4 regions of the Clostridium sp. CS1-1 genome follow, and region 1 is predicted to be linked to each of the others. Evidence: a T-box and tRNA genes for the amino acid it is inferred to sense, from the RefSeq annotation. Region 1 holds a T-box; the other regions hold tRNA genes.
What was found. The T-box of region 1 lies ahead of asnS (asparagine--tRNA ligase). A T-box ahead of a tRNA ligase gene usually reads a tRNA of that ligase, here a tRNA-Asn.
Positions count from the first base shown of each region.

Region 2: it has a tRNA-Asn gene. The T-box ahead of asnS (asparagine--tRNA ligase) is inferred to sense a tRNA for this amino acid. The anticodon was not compared.
Region 3: it has a tRNA-Asn gene. The T-box ahead of asnS (asparagine--tRNA ligase) is inferred to sense a tRNA for this amino acid. The anticodon was not compared.
Region 4: it has a tRNA-Asn gene. The T-box ahead of asnS (asparagine--tRNA ligase) is inferred to sense a tRNA for this amino acid. The anticodon was not compared.

Region 1 is NZ_CM148680.1:4,930,359-4,935,690, forward strand. It holds gene adhE (bifunctional acetaldehyde-CoA/alcohol dehydrogenase) at 1-2,360, shown strand, start outside; gene AC0N0V_RS23370 (methylated-DNA--[protein]-cysteine S-methyltransferase) at 2,531-3,028, shown strand; T-box leader at 3,067-3,320, shown strand; gene asnS (asparagine--tRNA ligase) at 3,380-4,771, shown strand; gene AC0N0V_RS23380 (alanyl-tRNA editing protein) at 4,918-5,332, opposite strand, start outside.
Region 2 is NZ_CM148680.1:441,625-446,956, reverse strand. It holds gene AC0N0V_RS01960 (ABC transporter substrate-binding protein) at 1-2,031, opposite strand, end outside; tRNA gene AC0N0V_RS01955 (tRNA-Asn) at 2,355-2,429, opposite strand; rRNA gene rrf (5S ribosomal RNA) at 2,438-2,554, opposite strand; rRNA gene AC0N0V_RS01945 (23S ribosomal RNA) at 2,666-5,332, opposite strand, start outside.
Region 3 is NZ_CM148680.1:4,821,986-4,827,317, forward strand. It holds gene AC0N0V_RS22835 (CtsR family transcriptional regulator) at 1-136, opposite strand, end outside; gene AC0N0V_RS22840 (hypothetical protein) at 434-676, opposite strand; gene fusA (elongation factor G) at 800-2,893, opposite strand; tRNA gene AC0N0V_RS22850 (tRNA-Asn) at 3,141-3,215, opposite strand; rRNA gene rrf (5S ribosomal RNA) at 3,224-3,340, opposite strand; rRNA gene AC0N0V_RS22860 (23S ribosomal RNA) at 3,396-5,332, opposite strand, start outside.
Region 4 is NZ_CM148680.1:551,942-557,273, reverse strand. It holds gene namA (NADPH dehydrogenase NamA) at 71-1,093, opposite strand; tRNA gene AC0N0V_RS02420 (tRNA-Asn) at 1,238-1,312, opposite strand; rRNA gene rrf (5S ribosomal RNA) at 1,321-1,437, opposite strand; rRNA gene AC0N0V_RS02410 (23S ribosomal RNA) at 1,479-4,380, opposite strand; rRNA gene AC0N0V_RS02405 (16S ribosomal RNA) at 4,604-5,332, opposite strand, start outside.

The sequences.
Region 1 (5,332 bases):
TAGAAGAAGATGGTGCTTTTGGAATGAAGAAAATTGCAGAACCAATTGGAGTTATTGCAGCAGTAGTTCCAACTACTAATCCAACTTCAACTGCAATTTTCAAAGCATTAATAGCTTTGAAAACCAGAAATGCTATAATTTTTTCACCTCATCCAAGAGCAAAAAACTCAACTATAGCTGCGGCTAAATTAATCCTTGATGCGGCAGTTAAGGCTGGTGCTCCAGAAGGAATAATAGCTTGGATAGATGAACCATCAGTTGAACTTTCACAGGTTGTAATGAGTCAAGCTGACATCACTCTTGCAACAGGCGGCCCAGGAATGGTTAAGGCTGCTTACTCATCAGGTAAACCAGCAATAGGTGTTGGTGCTGGTAATACTCCAGCTATAATAGACGAGACTGCTCATATTAAAATGGCTGTTAACTCAATACTTCTTTCTAAAACTTTTGATAATGGTGTTATATGTGCTTCTGAACAATCAGTTATAGCTTTGGACTCAGTATATGACGAAGTTAGAAAAGAGTTTGCAGAAAGAGGTGCTTATATTCTTAATAAAGAAGAAATAGATAAGGTTAGAAAAGTAATATTAGTAAATGGGTCTTTAAATGCAAAAATAGTTGGTCAATCAGCTTACAAAATCGCTGAAATGGCTGGGGTTAAGGTCTCCGAAACAGCTAAGGTTCTTATTGGAGAAATCGAATCGGTTGAACTTGAAGAGCCATTCTCACACGAAAAGTTATCACCAGTTTTAGGTATGTATAGAGCATCAAACTTTGAAGATGCACTAAAAAAAGCTGAAAGGCTCGTTGAACTAGGTGGATTTGGACATACTTCAGTATTATATGCTGATACAATGAAGGCTAAGGATAAAATTGAAAAATTTAGCATTGCCATGAAAACAGGTAGAACAATAATAAATATGCCTTCAGCTCAAGGTGCTATAGGAGATTTGTATAACTTTAAACTAGCCCCTTCTCTAACACTTGGTTGTGGATCATGGGGCGGTAATTCCGTATCTGAGAACGTTGGCCCTAAACATCTATTAAACATTAAAAGTGTTGCTGAAAGGAGAGAAAATATGCTTTGGTTTAGAGTCCCAGAAAAAGTTTACTTCAAATATGGTAGCCTTGGTGTTGCATTAAGAGAATTAAAAGATATGAATAAGAAAAAGGCATTTATAGTAACCGATAAGGTTCTTTACGAATTAGGATATTGTGATAAAGTTACAAGAGTTCTTGATGAAATAGGTGTTGATTACAAGATATTCACAGATGTAGAACCAGATCCAACTCTAGCAACAGCTAAAAAAGGTGCTTCGGAACTACTAAACTATAATCCAGATACTATTATAGCTGTCGGTGGTGGTTCAGCAATGGATGCTGCTAAAATTATGTGGGTAATGTATGAACATCCAGAGGTGAAATTTGAAGACCTTGCTATGAGATTTATGGATATAAGAAAAAGGGTTTATACCTTCCCTAAAATGGGTGAAAAAGCTATGATGATTTCAGTAGCAACATCTGCTGGTACTGGTTCAGAGGTTACTCCTTTCGCAGTAATAACTGATGAGAAGACAGGAGCTAAATATCCGCTAGCTGACTACGAGCTAACTCCAGATATGGCTATAGTTGATGCTGAGTTAATGATGGGTATGCCAAGGGGATTAACTTCTGCATCGGGTATAGATGCTCTAACTCATGCAATTGAGGCTTATGTATCGGTACTTGCTTCAGAATTTTCTAATGGACTAGCATTAGAAGCAATAAGACTAATATTTAAATATTTGCCACAAGCTTATAATGAAGGAACAACTAATATAAAAGCAAGAGAAAAAATGGCCCATGCCTCAACTATAGCTGGTATGGCATTTGCAAATGCATTCTTAGGAGTATGTCATTCAATGGCTCATAAATTAGGTGCTGCTCACCATATACCACATGGGGTTGCAAATGGTTTATTAATAAATGAAGTTATAAGATTTAATGCAGTGGATAATCCAAGAAAGCAAGCTGCATTCCCACAATATAAGTATCCAAATGCTAAGTTTAGATATGCTAGAATAGCTGATTATCTTAAACTCGGTGGAAATACTGAAGATGAAAAAGTTGAATTATTAATACAAGCTATAGATGAATTAAAAGCTAAAATAAATCTTCCAATGACAATAAAAGAAGCTGGAGTTACAGAGCAAAAATTCTATGCTACTCTAGATGATATGTCAGAGCAAGCTTTTGATGATCAATGTACTGGAGCTAATCCAAGATATCCATTAATAAGCGAACTTAAACAAATGTATATAAATATTTTCGATAAGGCAGATGTACTTAAGGAAGCTGCTGCTACAAAAGAAGAAAAATAAAATCCGCAAACTAAACATAAGAGCTGAGGAAATATCTCAGCTCTTATGTTTAGTTTTAATTAAATATGTAACACATATAATAAATTTCTTAATAAATCTTATAGACAACTTTATTTTGTTTATTATAAACTATTAATATATTAAAATTTATATATTTAAGGTGATAAATTATGAATAAACTATTTGTAGCATATTACTCATCTCCTATTGGTACTATACAAATAAATGGCTCTGCTATAGGCATTACATCACTTGATTTTATAGAAGAAGATATTAAAAGTACTGATGTCCCTGAATGCCTAAAAGAATGTATTAATCAAATAGATGAATATTTTAGAGGAATTAGGACAGAATTTACAGTAAATCTACAAATTGAAGGAACAGACTTTAGAAAAAAGGTATGGAGAAAACTTTTAGATATTCCTTATGCCGAAACTCGCTCATATCTAGATATAGCAGAAGCAATAGGTAATAAGAAAGCAGTAAGAGCAATAGGTGGAGCCAATCACAATAATAAGATAAGCATAATTATACCTTGCCATAGGGTTATTGGTAGCAATGGTGACTTAATTGGATATGGCGGTGGTCTTTGGAGAAAGGAATGGCTCTTAAATCACGAAAAACAGTTTAAAACGTTAAATCAAAAGAACAATGTTATTGACATATAATTCTAAAAATATTATAATTTTAAAATAAACTATAATACTTAAAAACTATGACGAGAAGAGTAAATATAGAACTTATTCAAAGCGAATTGGTGATGGTGAAAGACCAATAATTAAGGCTATATCGAAGAACATCTCTGAGTTTCTAACCGAAATCTTTAATAGAAAGTAGGCTTAGAGGTCTCCAAAACCTTACATTTGGATAACAAAAGGTTAAAAATCCTTTGTTTATTAAAGTTGGTCATATATTGACAAATTGGGTGGTACCGCGAAACTTAAGTCTTTCGTCCCTTTGAGGATGAAAGGCTTTTTTTATTTGATATATAATAATATTATACCGAAGGGAGAAAAAACATGGAATTAACATTAATAAAACAACTTTACAGAGAAACTGAAAAATTTGCAGATAAAGATGTGAAACTTTCAGGTTGGGTTAGAACAGTAAGAGACTCTAAAACATTTGGGTTTATTGAATTAAATGATGGAAGCTTCTTTAAAAATGTTCAAGTAGTTTTCGAGGATAAATTAGATAACTTTAAAGAAATGACTAAACTTCCTATTAGCACTACACTTGCAGTAGAAGGTACTGTTGTACTTACTCCAGATTCAAAACAACCTTTTGAAATTAAAGCAACTAAGTTAACAGTAGAAGGAAATTCATCATCAGATTATCCTCTACAAAAGAAAAGACATACTCTCGAATACTTAAGAACTATAGCTCACTTAAGACCTAGAAGCAACACTTTCTCTGCGGTTTTTAGGGTTCGTTCTCTTGCAGCATATGCTGTTCACAAGTTCTTTAACGAGAGAGAGTTTGTGTATGTGAACACTCCAATAATCACTGGTAGCGATTGTGAAGGTGCTGGTGAAATGTTTAGACTAACTACGCTTGATATGCAAAACGTCCCAAAGGATGAAAAGGGAAACATAGATTTTTCACAAGACTTCTTTGGAAAAGAAACTAATCTTACTGTAAGTGGTCAGTTATCTGCTGAAACTCTAGCTCTTGCATTTAGAAATGTTTATACTTTTGGACCAACATTTAGAGCAGAGAATTCTAATACAGCAAGACACGCTGCTGAGTTCTGGATGATTGAACCTGAAATGGCATTCGCAGAATTAAAAGACTATATGGATGTAGCTGAAGATTTAGTTAAGTATGTTATAAAATACGTAAGAGAAAATGCGCCTGAAGAAATGGAGTTCTTTAACTCATTTGTAGATAAGGAGCTATTTGCAAGACTAGACAATGTAGTTACTTCAGATTTTGGTAGAATTTCATACACAGAAGCTGTTGATATATTAAAGAAATCCGGACACGAGTTCCAATATCCTGTTGAATGGGGTATTGATCTTCAAACAGAACATGAAAGATACCTAACAGAGCAGGTATTTAAGAAACCTATATTTGTTACAGATTATCCAAAAGATATAAAGGCGTTTTATATGAGACAAAATGAGGATGGAAAAACTGTTGCAGCTGCTGACCTACTTGTGCCTGGCGTAGGTGAAATAGTAGGTGGAAGCCAAAGAGAAGAAAGACTAGACGTTCTTGAAAAGAGAATAGAAGAAATGGGACTTAATAAAAATGATTACTGGTGGTATTTAGAATTAAGAAAATATGGTGAAACTAAGCACTCAGGTTTTGGTCTTGGATTCGAAAGAATACTTATGTATATGACAGGAATGTCTAATATTAGAGATGTTATTCCATTCCCAAGAACTACTGGTTATGCTGAGTTCTAAAATTATTATATAAAATTTATCCCCTAATATAATCAAACTATATTAGGGGTTTTTTCAATTTTTCTTTATACTAAATAAACAATAGCTATTAGTTATAAAAGCATATGAACTTTATTAAAATTATATATTAAAGTTATTTAATAATTCTACTCTATCTCCATATAAATTCTTTTATTATTTTTTCCTTTACTCTTGTAATCCACAAGCTTAATCCTTCCTACTTCCTTAGTTGAAGCTACATGAGTTCCTCCATCAGCTTGCAAATCAAGTCCTTCAAGTTCAACAGTTCTTATTTCTGTTATTCCCTCAGGTAGTAAGTTTATTTTAGTACGAATCAAATCAGGTATTTTAAAAGCTTCTTCTCTTGGGAGTATATTTATCTTAACTTTTCTATCCTTATTTATCTCCTCATTAACTCTTATTTCTACTTCCTCTACAAAAGCTTTATCAAAAGTATAATTATCTAATTCAAAGTCCATTCTTCCTTTAAGAGGTTCCATATCCCCTCCGGTAACAACCCCTTTGTATTCATTCCAAATTACACCACAAAGTGCATGCATA
Region 2 (5,332 bases), 560 kb from region 1:
TTTCTCATGCATATCTTTTCTCGGTCCATTGTTGGCAATAGGAACTGTTAAATCACCTGATATAATACCACTTTTTTTCATGAGTTCCTTTGCTTTGGACAAATTTCTACTATAACTCTTTGAGTTGTGATTATTAAGCAGGCTTGAAGGAAACGCTCCATTAACTGGAGTTTCAAGGTCTCCTAGAGCCTCCTTTATAATTCTCTCTCTATCAATACAATAACTTAATGCTTGTCTAGCTTCTCTGCTTTGTACTATAGGATTATTGCTTTTAAAGTTAAATGGTAATAATCTCATACCAATACATTCAGTTCGTTCTATTTTATAACCTTCCTTAATCAATAAATCCTTGTTTGATGCATCAAGATTTATATAATCAATTTCTCCCTTTAGAAACTTCTCCGTTAGATTCTCGTCATCATACTTAACCCTTATTACATCTATCAGAGCTTCACCGAGAGTATAACCTAAAAACTTTTCTAATAGAATCTCCCTACCCTCTTTATCATCAGATATAAACTTATATGGACCTGCTCCCACCGGTTTATAATCTACACTTTGTATATCTTCCATTGGAAGTATTGAACAGGAATTATGCGCTAAATTATTTATAAATGAACTGTAAGGGTACTTTAAAACTATTTTTAAAGTATTAGTTCCTGTGACAACTATTCCAGATACTTCATTGCTAATTCCTTTATAAAATTCATCTTCGCCTTCTATCATAGATAGAAACCATCTATTTATAGAATTTAACTGTTTACTTAGTAATCTTTCAAAAGAGAATTTAACATCCTGTGCGGTAATAACTCTTCCATTATGAAATTTAGCATCTTTTCTTAAATAGAAATTCCAAGTAATATTATCATTTTCTAAGTACCAGTTCCTAGCTATTGCTCCTATTACTTCTGTACCAACTCCAAACTGAACTAATCCAATATTAATTTGTGATAAAATGTTAGAACTATTTATATCTCCTGATATAGCGGGATCAAAAGACGGTATTGGAGAAGCTGGCATTGAAAATTCTATTCTGTCCGCTTTACTCCTATCTAGGTTAACCTTAGATAATTCACTTAAGTTATTTATAGTATATTTTAAAGCCATCAACGAAGCTTTTTGTCTCTCTGCATTTATTGAAATATTTTCATTAAGTGACTTTACAGCTTCAGAAACGTTAACAAGCTCATTGATCACTGTTACCATGTATTGATTCTTATCAGCTTGTTCCTTTACAGCACCTTTTATTTGATTAGATATATCCTTTGTTATTTTAATAGAATTCATGACATCGTCTATAACGCTACTAGCATCTTCAGCTGTCTTCATGCTATTGATTACCTTATCTATTCCTTCGCTTATTATTGTTAAAGTGTCTTCGTTAACTTTAGTAATTTCAGTAATTATATTATCTATTTCATCTGCTGAATTTGAACTATTCTCTGCTAACTTTTTCACTTCAGCAGCTACTACCGAAAAACCCTTACCAGCTTCACCAGCTCTTGCAGCTTCAATATTAGCATTTAACGACAATAGATGAGTGGTCTTCGCTATTCCTTTTATTGTATCTACGATTCCCTTTATTTTTGATGATTTACCCATTAATTCTTCTAATACATCTTTCATATTATTAACTGTATCATATACAGAATTAATACTGGTAACTACCTCATCAAAAGATTTCTGTCCATTTTGTGCCTTATTCATGGTATTTTCAATAACATTCATTGTTTCATCGACACTTGCGTTAACTTCCTCTGAGAAAGCACCCACTGTTGATGATACACTAACAGTTTTATTTATGTGTTGACTATGTTTTTCCATTTCCATGTTAATATCTTTTACAGAGTTTAAAAGAGTCTTTGTTACCTCTAAAGCATCTTCTGCTTCTTTAACAATCCTAGAACTAATAATGTTTTGATACATTTGATTATTTAACATCTTTGCTAATTCATGGCTTTCATTGGCACCTACTATCTCTTTAGAACTTAAATTCCCCTGTTTCTTATCCTCTTTCTTCATAAAAAGCATATTCATCCCCACTTTTCTTGTACAATAATTGCACTAATTGTTACTCATTTGGTATTAATTAAACCTTACATTTCCCCTTGTTTGTTGATTATTTCTATTTAAATTTGTATTACTTAATAAAGCATAAAAAACTACCGCTAGGTAGTCTCAATCTTACAAATTATTAAACAATTAATTATAGACACTATCTAATGTGGCCATATCTTCAATTTGATAGTATATTAATTTTCACTAAGTTTTTCAAACATATTATTATATAGCTAAAAAGACTACCCAATCTGGCAGTCTTAAATTCAAAACAATTTACTTATTCAAAATAAAAATGGCTCCGCGAAGAGGGCTCGAACCTCCAACAACTCGGTTAACAGCCGAGTGCTCTACCATTGAGCTATCGCGGAATATTTTAACCTGGCAACGACCTACTCTTCCACACAGTCTCCCGTGCAGTACCATCGGCACTGTAAAGCTTAACCTTCGTGTTCGGAATGGGAACGGGTGTAGCCTTTACGTCATAATCACCAGATGTTGATTTGTCAAAATCTATGATTTTGGTAACAAATCAGTACTCCTCAGCTCTGCTGAGTGAGTTTCCTTTGAGAATTTTGTTCTCTCAAAATTGCACAGTGATATTTTTTAGGTCAAGCCCTCGACCTATTAGTATCAGTCAGCTGAACATGTTACCATGCTTACACCTCTGACCTATCAACCTTGTGTTCTTCAAGGGGTCTTACTAGCTTACGCTATGGGAAATCTTATCTTGAGGTGGGCTTCACGCTTAGATGCTTTCAGCGTTTATCCCGTCCCGACATAGCTACCCAGCTGTGCTCCTGGCGGAACAACTGGTGCACCAGAGGTCAGTCCATCCCGGTCCTCTCGTACTAAGGACAGCTCCTCTCAAATTTCCTACGCCCGCGACGGATAGGGACCGAACTGTCTCACGACGTTCTGAACCCAGCTCGCGTGCCGCTTTAATGGGCGAACAGCCCAACCCTTGGGACCTACTTCAGCCCCAGGATGCGACGAGCCGACATCGAGGTGCCAAACCTCCCCGTCGATGTGGACTCTTGGGGGAGATCAGCCTGTTATCCCCGAGGTAGCTTTTATCCGTTGAGCGATGGCCCTCCCACGAGGTACCACCGGATCACTAAGCCCGACTTTCGTCCCTGCTCCACTTGTTTGTGTCGCAGTCAGGCTCCCTTCTGCCTTTGCACTCTACGAACGATTTCCAACCGTTCTGAGGGAACCTTTGGGCGCCTCCGTTACTTTTTAGGAGGCGACCGCCCCAGTCAAACTGCCCACCTAACAATGTCCCGTGACCAGATTCATGGCCGCCGGTTAGAATCCCAGTACTGTCAGGGTGGTATCCCAAGGACGACTCCACAAAGGCTGACGCCTCTGCTTCGCAGTCTCCCACCTATCCTGTACAGACAATACCGAGACTCAATGCTAAGCTGCAGTAAAGCTCTACGGGGTCTTTCCGTCCAATCGCGGGTAGCGAGCATCTTCACTCGCAATACAATTTCGCCGGATTTGTTGTCGAGACAGTGCCCAAGTCATTACGCCATTCGTGCGGGTCGGAACTTACCCGACAAGGAATTTCGCTACCTTAGGACCGTTATAGTTACGGCCGCCGTTTACTGGGGCTTAAGTTCACACCTTCGCTTGCGCTAAGTGTTCCCCTTAACCTTCCAGCACCGGGCAGGCGTCAGCCCCTATACATCAGCTTTCGCTTTAGCAGAGACCTGTGTTTTTGCTAAACAGTTGCTTGGGCCTATTCTCTGCGACCACCTTGCGGTGGCACCCCTTCTCCCGAAGTTACGGGGTCAATTTGCCGAGTTCCTTGACAACAATTCTTCCGCTGGTCTTAGGATTCTCTCCTCACCTACCTGTGTCGGTTTGCGGTACGGGCACCAGTTCACTCCATAGAGACTTTTCTTGGCAGCGTGGAATCAGATACTTCGCCCAAAAGGGCTCCCCGTAACACCTCAGCATTGACTAGACGGATTTGCCTATCTAGTCTGCCTAAGTGCTTAGACGCACATCCAATAGTGCGCACATCTTATCCTCCTGCGTCATCCCATTTGTAATAACGCAAACTGGTGGTATCGGAATATCAACCGATTGTCCATCACCTACGCCTTTCGGCCTCGGCTTAGGTCCCGACTAACCCTGAGCGGACGAGCCTTCCTCAGGAAACCTTAGGTTTTCGACCAATAAGATTCTCACTTATTTCTCGCTACTTATGCCAGCATACTCACTCCTGTACAGTCCACCGCTCCTTACGGTACGACTTCAACCCATACAGGAAGCTCCTCTACCACTGATACTTACGTATCAATCCATAGCTTCGGTGGTAAGTTTTAGCCCCGAACATCTTCGGCGCAGGATCTCTCGACTAGTGAGCTATTACGCACTCTTTAAATGAGTGGCTGCTTCTAAGCCAACATCCTAGTTGTCTTAGAAATCCCACATCCTTTTCCACTTAACTTACACTTTGGGACCTTAGCTGATGGTCTGGGCTGTTTCCCTTTTGACCACGGATCTTATCATTCGTAGTCTGACTGCTTTGATTCAAGTATATGGCATTCGGAGTTTGATAGGGTTCAGTAACTGTTGTCAGCCCCTAGCCCATTCAGTGCTCTACCTCCACTACTCATTCAAAACGCTAGCCCTAAAGCTATTTCGAGGAGAACCAGCTATCTCCGAGTTCGATTGGAATTTCTCCGCTATCCACAGCTCATCCCATGGTTTTTCAACACCAATGTGGTTCGGTCCTCCACGGAATTTTACTTCCGCTTCAACCTGTCCATGGATAGGTCACCCGGTTTCGGGTCTACGACATGCAACTTTTTGCCCTATTCAGACTCGGTTTCCCTTCGGCTACGTATCTTAAATACTTAACCTTGCTACACATCGTAACTCGCTGGCTCGTTCTACAAAAAGCACGTCGTCGCAGGTAAAACTGCTTCGACTGATTGTGGACACACGGTTTCAGGTTCTATTTCACTCCCCTTCCGGGGTTCTTTTCACCTTTCCCTCACGGTACTGCTTCACTATCGGTCACCAGTTAGTATTTAGCCTTGGGAGGTGGTCCTCCCTGCTTCCCACAAGGTTTCACGTGTCTCGTGGTACTCTGGATCAGATCTGACTGTTATTCTTTTTACCTACAGGGCTGTTACCTTCTATGGCGGAGCCTTCCAGCTCTCTTCAATTAAGAAATCACAGTATTTAATGATCTGTCCGCAACCCCAGGAACAAGTTCCTGGTTTGGGCTCTTTCCCTTTCGCTCGCCGCTACTTAG
Region 3 (5,332 bases), 110 kb from region 1:
ATACATAATTTATCTGAGACGGAGCACAACTAAAATAATTAGCTAACTCGTTTCTAACAATCTGAAGCTGATTTTCTCCATTGCTTTTCAACATTTCCTTTATAAATTCTTCTATAACATCTGACAATCTTGTCATAAGGATCCTCTCCTGTCTTTGACTTTCTTTGACCTTAATTCCATATTAATATTATCAGTGATTTTATTCAATACTTATATTATCTCAAATTTATAGTTTTATAATCATTATACTAATATACGCTTTAGTTTCTTTTATTTTCTAAAATATTCTCTACGATCCAAGCTAAAAAATGTTGAGAACCAATTGTTATATAATTACACTATAGAACAATTGGTTCTCAATCAAACTCTCCATTATTTACACAAACCAAACTTCTTCTGATATAGTTTTTCTTCTAATACACAAATAATTTTATTATGAAATATTATATTTAGATGCCTTAATGTAGTACTTTCCACCATTATCCTTATTATCCAAATCCACTATAAAATTATTATTCTCTAACATTTTGCATATAAGATTAACATTCTCTCCCTCACTATTATTTATAGTAATTATAAGATTATCATTTTTATTAACTATTGCCATATAATCATAAATACTGCTATAATCACCTAACTCTATTGCTCCACTTATATCCATACGGTATTCAGACATAAAATCTCTCCTTACTGAAATAATTCACATGTTTATTTTCTCTTATAATTTATTAAAATATGCAGAATATTATTCCAATAAAAAACTCCAATAGTACTTTACTATTGGAATTTTCACTAAACTTTATACCTCTTCTTTAATTTTTAGCCTTTTGGATTCTTCAATAACCTTACCAACTTCAGTAGGAGGAACTTCTTCATATCTTTCAAATTTCATTGTAAAGCTTCCTCTTGCTTGTGTCATAGATCTTAAATCCGTTGCATACTTAAACATTTCTGATTGTGGGGCTTCTGCTATTATTTTTTGTTTATCTGAACATGGCTCCATTCCTAGAACCCTACCTCTTTTCTTATTAATATCACCTATTATATCACCCATATAGTATTCTGGAACGATTATCTCAACATGCATAATCGGCTCTAATAATATCGGTTGAGCCTCTGTTAACCCTTTCTTGTAAGCTAGAGACGCTGCTACTTTAAATGCCATTTCAGACGAATCTACTGGATGATATGATCCATCATGCAATATAGCTTTCAGTCTTATAACAGGATATCCAGCCAATACTCCATGCTGTATACACTCTTTGAGCCCTTTCTCTACTGCCGGAATATACTGTCTTGGAACAACTCCACCAACAACTTGATCTACAAATTGTAACTCATCCTCTCCATCTACTCTAGGCTCAAACTTAATTTTTACATCACCATACTGTCCATGACCACCGGACTGTTTTTTATGTTTTCCTTGAACATCCACAACTTTTTTAATAGTTTCTCTATAAGGTATCTTTGGCGTTTGTAATATTACATCTGCACCAAACTTACTTTTTAATTTAGATGCAATTATATCAAGATGTGACTCTCCTAGGCCTGAAACTATGGTTTCAGCATTCTCTATATCTCTTGAAACTTTAAAAGTAGGGTCTTCTTCTAATAACTTATTTAACCCACTAGATATTTTATCTTCATCATTTTTAGACTTTGGCAGAACAGCCATTGATATAACAGGTTCTGGGAATTCGATATTTTCAAAAACTATTGGATTTGAAGCATCACATAAGGTATCTCCAGTACTTGTAAACTGTAACTTTGCTACAGCTCCTATATCACCAGCTATAATCTCACTTGTAGGTATTTGTTGCTTACCTCTTAAAAAATACATAGTACCAATCTTTTCATTCTTATCCTTACTAGCATTATATATAACAGAATCAGACTTAACTTTTCCAGTCACCACTCTGAAAAGTGACAGCTTCCCAACAAAAGGATCTGCTATTGTCTTGAATACAAATGCAGAAAAAGGAGAATTCTCATTTATTACTATATCAATATTACTGTTACTTTTTAAGTTTTTAGCCATAACTGGTAATGTGTTTTCTGGTGATGGGAAACACTCAACTATGTCTTCAAGTAGTGTTTCTATTCCAATTCCCTTTAAAGCTGATCCACACATTACTGGCGTAATCTCACCTTTAGCGCACCCGTTTATCAGTCCGTTGTATATTTCCTCATCACTTAATGTACCTTCACTAAAATACTTATCAAGTAGCACCTCATCAGTTTCAGCTACCGCCTCTACAATCATATTCTTACATTCATCAACTTTATCAATTAGTTCTAGTGGTATATCAGATTCCTTCATACTATTAGTCTTTTCATCAAATATCCTAGCTTTTCTTGAAATTATATTTATAACTCCCCTAAAACTTTCTTCAGTTCCTATAGGATATTGAACCGGTACTACTGATATTCCAAACCTTTCTTTCAAATCTGATAATACCTTGTCAAAGTTAGAGTTTTCTCTGTCTAATTTGTTAATGTACAATGACCTTGGTAACTTATACCTATTAACATATTGCCAGGCCTTTTCTGTACCTACTTGAATGCTAGATACCCCAGAAACAACAATCATAGATGTATCTGACGCTCTTAGTCCTTGTAAAACGTCACCGACAAAATCAAAATATCCAGGCATATCAACTAGATTTATTTTTGTATTATTCCACTCACATGGTAACGTTGAAGTTGATATAGATATTTTTCTCTTCTTTTCTTCTAAATCATAATCACTAACTGTGTTTCCTTCCTCAATTTTACCAAACCTATCTGTGGTTTTAGTATAGTACAATATTGATTCTGCTAAAGTAGTTTTTCCTGAACCGCTATGTCCAATTATACCTACATTCCTCAAATTTTTAGTTGTGTAGTTTTTCATAAGCAATTCCCCCTCACTTTTAGGTTAATTATATATTTCTACTTTAATTTAAAAAACCCTTTAGAATTTATTTAATTTTCTAAATAATTTGATTATATGTTTCCACTTATTTCTTATTTTATGCTTTCTCAAATGGAAATTATTAAAATTTTTTTCTACAGAATTTGCAAATAAAAAAACTAGCTACCTTAAGTAACTAGTTTCTACACATCTATACATAATTATATAATTTTATTCAAAATAAAAATGGCTCCGTGGAGAGGACTCGAACCTCCAACCCTTCGGTTAACAGCCGAATGCTCCGCCGTTGAGCTACCACGGAATATTTTAACCTAGCAGCGACCTACTCTTCCACACAGTCTCCCGTGCAGTACCATCGGCACTGTGAAGCTTAACCATCGTGTTCGGAATGGGAACGGGTGTAGCCTTCACGTCATAACCACTAGATTATATTTAATTTATCAAGAGAATTTTGTTCTCTCAAAATTGCACAGTGATATATTAGGTCAAGCCCTCGACCTATTAGTATCAGTCAGCTGAACATGTTACCATGCTTACACCTCTGACCTATCAACCTTGTGTTCTTCAAGGGGTCTTACTAGCTTACGCTATGGGAAATCTTATCTTGAGGTGGGCTTCACGCTTAGATGCTTTCAGCGTTTATCCCGTCCCGACATAGCTACCCAGCTGTGCTCCTGGCGGAACAACTGGTGCACCAGAGGTCAGTCCATCCCGGTCCTCTCGTACTAAGGACAGCTCCTCTCAAATTTCCTACGCCCGCGACGGATAGGGACCGAACTGTCTCACGACGTTCTGAACCCAGCTCGCGTGCCGCTTTAATGGGCGAACAGCCCAACCCTTGGGACCTACTTCAGCCCCAGGATGCGACGAGCCGACATCGAGGTGCCAAACCTCCCCGTCGATGTGGACTCTTGGGGGAGATCAGCCTGTTATCCCCGAGGTAGCTTTTATCCGTTGAGCGATGGCCCTCCCACGAGGTACCACCGGATCACTAAGCCCGACTTTCGTCCCTGCTCCACTTGTTTGTGTCGCAGTCAGGCTCCCTTCTGCCTTTGCACTCTACGAACGATTTCCAACCGTTCTGAGGGAACCTTTGGGCGCCTCCGTTACTTTTTAGGAGGCGACCGCCCCAGTCAAACTGCCCACCTAACAATGTCCCGTGACCAGATTCATGGCCGCCGGTTAGAATCCCAGTACTGTCAGGGTGGTATCCCAAGGACGACTCCACAAAGGCTGACGCCTCTGCTTCGCAGTCTCCCACCTATCCTGTACAGACAATACCGAGACTCAATGCTAAGCTACAGTAAAGCTCTACGGGGTCTTTCCGTCCAATCGCGGGTAGCGAGCATCTTCACTCGCAATACAATTTCGCCGGATTTGTTGTCGAGACAGTGCCCAAGTCATTACGCCATTCGTGCGGGTCGGAACTTACCCGACAAGGAATTTCGCTACCTTAGGACCGTTATAGTTACGGCCGCCGTTTACTGGGGCTTAAGTTCACACCTTCGCTTGCGCTAAGTGTTCCCCTTAACCTTCCAGCACCGGGCAGGCGTCAGCCCCTATACATCAGCTTTCGCTTTAGCAGAGACCTGTGTTTTTGCTAAACAGTTGCTTGGGCCTATTCTCTGCGACCACCTTGCGGTGGCACCCCTTCTCCCGAAGTTACGGGGTCAATTTGCCGAGTTCCTTGACAACAATTCTTCCGCTGGTCTTAGGATTCTCTCCTCACCTACCTGTGTCGGTTTGCGGTACGGGCACCAGTTCACTCCATAGAGACTTTTCTTGGCAGCGTGGAATCAGATACTTCGCCCAAAAGGGCTCCCCGTAACACCTCAGCATTAACTAGACGGATTTGCCTATCTAGTCTGCCTAAGTGCTTAGACGCACATCCAATAGTGCGCACATCCTATCCTCCTGCGTCATCCCATTTGTAATAACGCAAACTGGTGGTATCGGAATATCAACCGATTGTCCATCACCTACGCCTTTCGGCCTCGGCTTAGGTCCCGACTAACCCTGAGCGGACGAGCCTTCCTCAGGAAACCTTAGGTTTTCGACCAATAAGATTCTCACTTATTTCTCGCTACTTATGCCAGCATACTCACTCCTGTACAGTCCACCGCTCCTTACGGTACGACTTCAACCCATACAGGAAGCTCCTCTACCACTGATACTTACGTATCAATCCATAGCTTCGGTGGTAAGTTTTAGCCCCGAACATCTTCGGCGCAGGATCTCTCGACTAGTGAGCTATTACGCACTCTTTAAATGAGTGGCTGCTTCTAAGCCAACATCCTAGTTGTCTTAGAAATCCCACATCCTTTTCCACTTAACTTACACTTTGGGACCTTAGCTGATGGTCTGGGCTGTTTCCCTTTTGACCACGGATCTTATCATTCGTAGTCTGACTGCTTTGAT
Region 4 (5,332 bases), 670 kb from region 1:
TATTCTTGGAAATCTCTCATATTAATTGAGAGATTTCCATTAATTATTGCCAATTGGGTTTACTTACAGTCTATTTTTTACTTCTTTCATATTGAATAGGCCAGTTAACCTTATCCCCTAACTCTTCAGATGCTTCTAGCGCCCAATAAGGATTTCTAAGAAGCTCCCTTCCTAAAAACACCAAGTCAGCTCTATAATTCTGTAAAATTTCCTCACACATTGTTGCACTTGTAATTAGTCCACCTGCTATTACAGGTATTTTAGTTTCTTGTCTAATTGTTTCCGCATATTTAATTTGGTATCCTGGGTAAACATTTATTCTAGTTGATACTACTGCTCCTGAACTTACATTTATTAAATCAACACCTTCATCTTTAACTAAATTTATAATCTTAGCTAAATCCATGTCATGATTTCCTTCTTCTACGTAATCTTCTGCAGAAACTCTCACTATCAAAGGTTTTTCTTCAGGCCAAACTTCTCTAACAGCTCTAATTGTCTCTATTAAGAACTTTGCTCTATTCTCTAGACTTCCGCCGTATTCATCATTTCTTTTATTAGAAAGTGGAGATAAAAATTCATTTATTAAGTATCCATGTGCTGCATGTATCTCTATAACATCAAATCCTGCAGAGTCTGCTCTCTCAGCACCTTTCTTGAATGCGTTGACTACTGTTTTTATATCTTCCTGTGTCATCTCGACAGGAACTCTATAGTTATCACTATACGCTATAGCACTTGGAGCAATTATTTGCTCTGACGGTGCTTCACATTTTCTTCCTGCATGACCTAGTTGTATTCCTATTTTTGCACCATGCTTTTTAACCTCATCTACAATTTCCTTTAAGCCATCTACATGAGAATCACTCCATATTCCTAAATCCTTGTCTGTTATTCTTCCACGGGGTTCAATTCCAGTTGCCTCCAATATTATTAATCCAACCCCACCAATAGCCCTTGTGGCATAGTGTACAAAATGCCAGGAGTTGGGATTTCCTTCACTATCAGCACTATACATACACATAGGTGGCATTACAATTCTATTTTTTAATTCCATGTCCTTTATTTGGATTGTTGAGAATAGCTTTGACATAATCAAAAACCTCCAATTTATATTTTCGCACAAAATATATTATTACCATTTACTAAATAATAATATATTTAAAGAAATAAAAAAAGACTACTTATTTAAAAGTAGTCCTTTATATAAACATATTTTATTATTCAAAAATAAAAATGGCTCCGCGAAGAGGGCTCGAACCTCCAACAACTCGGTTAACAGCCGAGTGCTCTACCATTGAGCTATCGCGGAATATTTTGACCTGGCAACGACCTACTCTTCCACACAGTCTCCCGTGCAGTACCATCGGCACTGTAAAGCTTAACCTTCGTGTTCGGAATGGGAACGGGTGTAGCCTTTACGTCATAATTACCAGATTGAAAGAATTATTCTTTCAAAATTGCACAGTGATATTTTTTAGGTCAAGCCCTCGACCTATTAGTATCAGTCAGCTGAACATGTTACCATGCTTACACCTCTGACCTATCAACCTTGTGTTCTTCAAGGGGTCTTACTAGCTTACGCTATGGGAAATCTTATCTTGAGGTGGGCTTCACGCTTAGATGCTTTCAGCGTTTATCCCGTCCCGACATAGCTACCCAGCTGTGCTCCTGGCGGAACAACTGGTGCACCAGAGGTCAGTCCATCCCGGTCCTCTCGTACTAAGGACAGCTCCTCTCAAATTTCCTACGCCCGCGACGGATAGGGACCGAACTGTCTCACGACGTTCTGAACCCAGCTCGCGTGCCGCTTTAATGGGCGAACAGCCCAACCCTTGGGACCTACTTCAGCCCCAGGATGCGACGAGCCGACATCGAGGTGCCAAACCTCCCCGTCGATGTGGACTCTTGGGGGAGATCAGCCTGTTATCCCCGAGGTAGCTTTTATCCGTTGAGCGATGGCCCTCCCACGAGGTACCACCGGATCACTAAGCCCGACTTTCGTCCCTGCTCCACTTGTTTGTGTCGCAGTCAGGCTCCCTTCTGCCTTTGCACTCTACGAACGATTTCCAACCGTTCTGAGGGAACCTTTGGGCGCCTCCGTTACTTTTTAGGAGGCGACCGCCCCAGTCAAACTGCCCACCTAACAATGTCCCGTGACCAGATTCATGGCCACCGGTTAGAATCCCAGTACTGTCAGGGTGGTATCCCAAGGACGACTCCACAAAGGCTGACGCCTCTGCTTCGCAGTCTCCCACCTATCCTGTACAGACAATACCGAGACTCAATGCTAAGCTACAGTAAAGCTCTACGGGGTCTTTCCGTCCAATCGCGGGTAGCGAGCATCTTCACTCGCAATACAATTTCGCCGGATTTGTTGTCGAGACAGTGCCCAAGTCATTACGCCATTCGTGCGGGTCGGAACTTACCCGACAAGGAATTTCGCTACCTTAGGACCGTTATAGTTACGGCCGCCGTTTACTGGGGCTTAAGTTCACACCTTCGCTTGCGCTAAGTGTTCCCCTTAACCTTCCAGCACCGGGCAGGCGTCAGCCCCTATACATCAGCTTTCGCTTTAGCAGAGACCTGTGTTTTTGCTAAACAGTTGCTTGGGCCTATTCTCTGCGACCACCTTGCGGTGGCACCCCTTCTCCCGAAGTTACGGGGTCAATTTGCCGAGTTCCTTGACAACAATTCTTCCGCTGGTCTTAGGATTCTCTCCTCACCTACCTGTGTCGGTTTGCGGTACGGGCACCAGTTCACTCCATAGAGACTTTTCTTGGCAGCGTGGAATCAGATACTTCGCCCAAAAGGGCTCCCCGTAACACCTCAGCATTAACTAGACGGATTTGCCTATCTAGTCTGCCTAAGTGCTTAGACGCACATCCAATAGTGCGCACATCTTATCCTCCTGCGTCATCCCATTTGTAATAACGCAAACTGGTGGTATCGGAATATCAACCGATTGTCCATCACCTACGCCTTTCGGCCTCGGCTTAGGTCCCGACTAACCCTGAGCGGACGAGCCTTCCTCAGGAAACCTTAGGTTTTCGACCAATAAGATTCTCACTTATTTCTCGCTACTTATGCCAGCATACTCACTCCTGTACAGTCCACCGCTCCTTACGGTACGACTTCAACCCATACAGGAAGCTCCTCTACCACTCACCTTACGGTGAATCCATAGCTTCGGTGGTAAGTTTTAGCCCCGAACATCTTCGGCGCAGGATCTCTCGACTAGTGAGCTATTACGCACTCTTTAAATGAGTGGCTGCTTCTAAGCCAACATCCTAGTTGTCTTAGAAATCCCACATCCTTTTCCACTTAACTTACACTTTGGGACCTTAGCTGATGGTCTGGGCTGTTTCCCTTTTGACCACGGATCTTATCATTCGTAGTCTGACTGCTTTGATTCAAGTATATGGCATTCGGAGTTTGATAGGGTTCAGTAACTGTTGTCAGCCCCTAGCCCATTCAGTGCTCTACCTCCACTACTCATTCAAAACGCTAGCCCTAAAGCTATTTCGAGGAGAACCAGCTATCTCCGAGTTCGATTGGAATTTCTCCGCTATCCACAGCTCATCCCATGGTTTTTCAACACCAATGTGGTTCGGTCCTCCACGGAATTTTACTTCCGCTTCAACCTGTCCATGGATAGGTCACCCGGTTTCGGGTCTACGACATGCAACTTTTTGCCCTATTCAGACTCGGTTTCCCTTCGGCTACGTATCTTAAATACTTAACCTTGCTACACATCGTAACTCGCTGGCTCGTTCTACAAAAAGCACGTCGTCGCAGGTAAAACTGCTTCGACTGATTGTGGACACACGGTTTCAGGTTCTATTTCACTCCCCTTCCGGGGTTCTTTTCACCTTTCCCTCACGGTACTGCTTCACTATCGGTCACCAGTTAGTATTTAGCCTTGGGAGGTGGTCCTCCCTGCTTCCCACAAGGTTTCACGTGTCTCGTGGTACTCTGGATCAGATCTGACTGTTATTCTTTTTACCTACAGGGCTGTTACCTTCTATGGCGGAGCCTTCCAGCTCTCTTCAATTAAGAAATCACAGTATTTAATGATCTGTCCGCAACCCCAGGAACAAGTTCCTGGTTTGGGCTCTTTCCCTTTCGCTCGCCGCTACTTAGGAAATCGATTTTTCTTTCTCTTCCTCCGGGTACTTAGATGTTTCAGTTCCCCGGGTCTACCTCTATAAACCTATGAATTCAGTTTACAGTACATAGCGTTAGCTATGTGGGTTGCCCCATTCGGAAATCTCCGGATCGCAGGCTATTTGCGCCTACCCGAAGCTTATCGCAGCTTATCGCGTCCTTCATCGGCTACTGGTGCCAAGGCATTCACCATGCGCCCTTTGTAGCTTGACCTTAAATCATAATTCTACAAAGGTATATATACCTTTAGCTTTACTTTGTTTATGTCAAATAATTCTCATTATTCAACGCTTATCACTGTGCAATTTTCAAAGAACATTTTGCTACCACCTTAGTGTTAGCTTTATTTGAGGTTTTAATCCCTCAAAATTAAACAGAGTGTAAACCAGAATTCCAATGTAACTAAAAACCTAAGCTTCTAGTTATTATTCCTTAGAAAGGAGGTGATCCAGCCGCAGGTTCTCCTACGGCTACCTTGTTACGACTTCACCCCAATCACTGACCCCACCTTCGGCCGCTGGCTCCTTACGGTTACCTCACGGACTTCGGGTGTTGCCAGCTCTCATGGTGTGACGGGCGGTGTGTACAAGGCCCGGGAACGTATTCACCGCGACATTCTGATTCGCGATTACTAGCAACTCCAGCTTCATGTAGGCGAGTTTCAGCCTACAATCCGAACTGGGATGAGTTTTTTAGTTTGGCTCCCCCTCGCGGGTTTGCATCTAATTGTACTCACCATTGTAGCACGTGTGTAGCCCTGGACATAAGGGGCATGATGATTTGACGTCATCCCCACCTTCCTCCCGGTTAACCCGGGCAGTCTCACTAGAGTGCTCAACTTAATGGTAGCAACTAATGATAAGGGTTGCGCTCGTTGCAGGACTTAACCTAACATCTCACGACACGAGCTGACGACAACCATGCACCACCTGTCTCCCTGCCCCGAAGGGCTTCCTCCATTACGAGTAATTCAGGGGATGTCAAGTCCAGGTAAGGTTCTTCGCGTTGCTTCGAATTAAACCACATGCTCCGCTGCTTGTGCGGGCCCCCGTCAATTCCTTTGAGTTTTAATCTTGCGATCGTACTTCCCAGGCGGAGTACTTATTGTGTTAACTGCGGCACAGAAGGTTGGACCCTCCTACACCTAGTACTCATCGTTTACGGC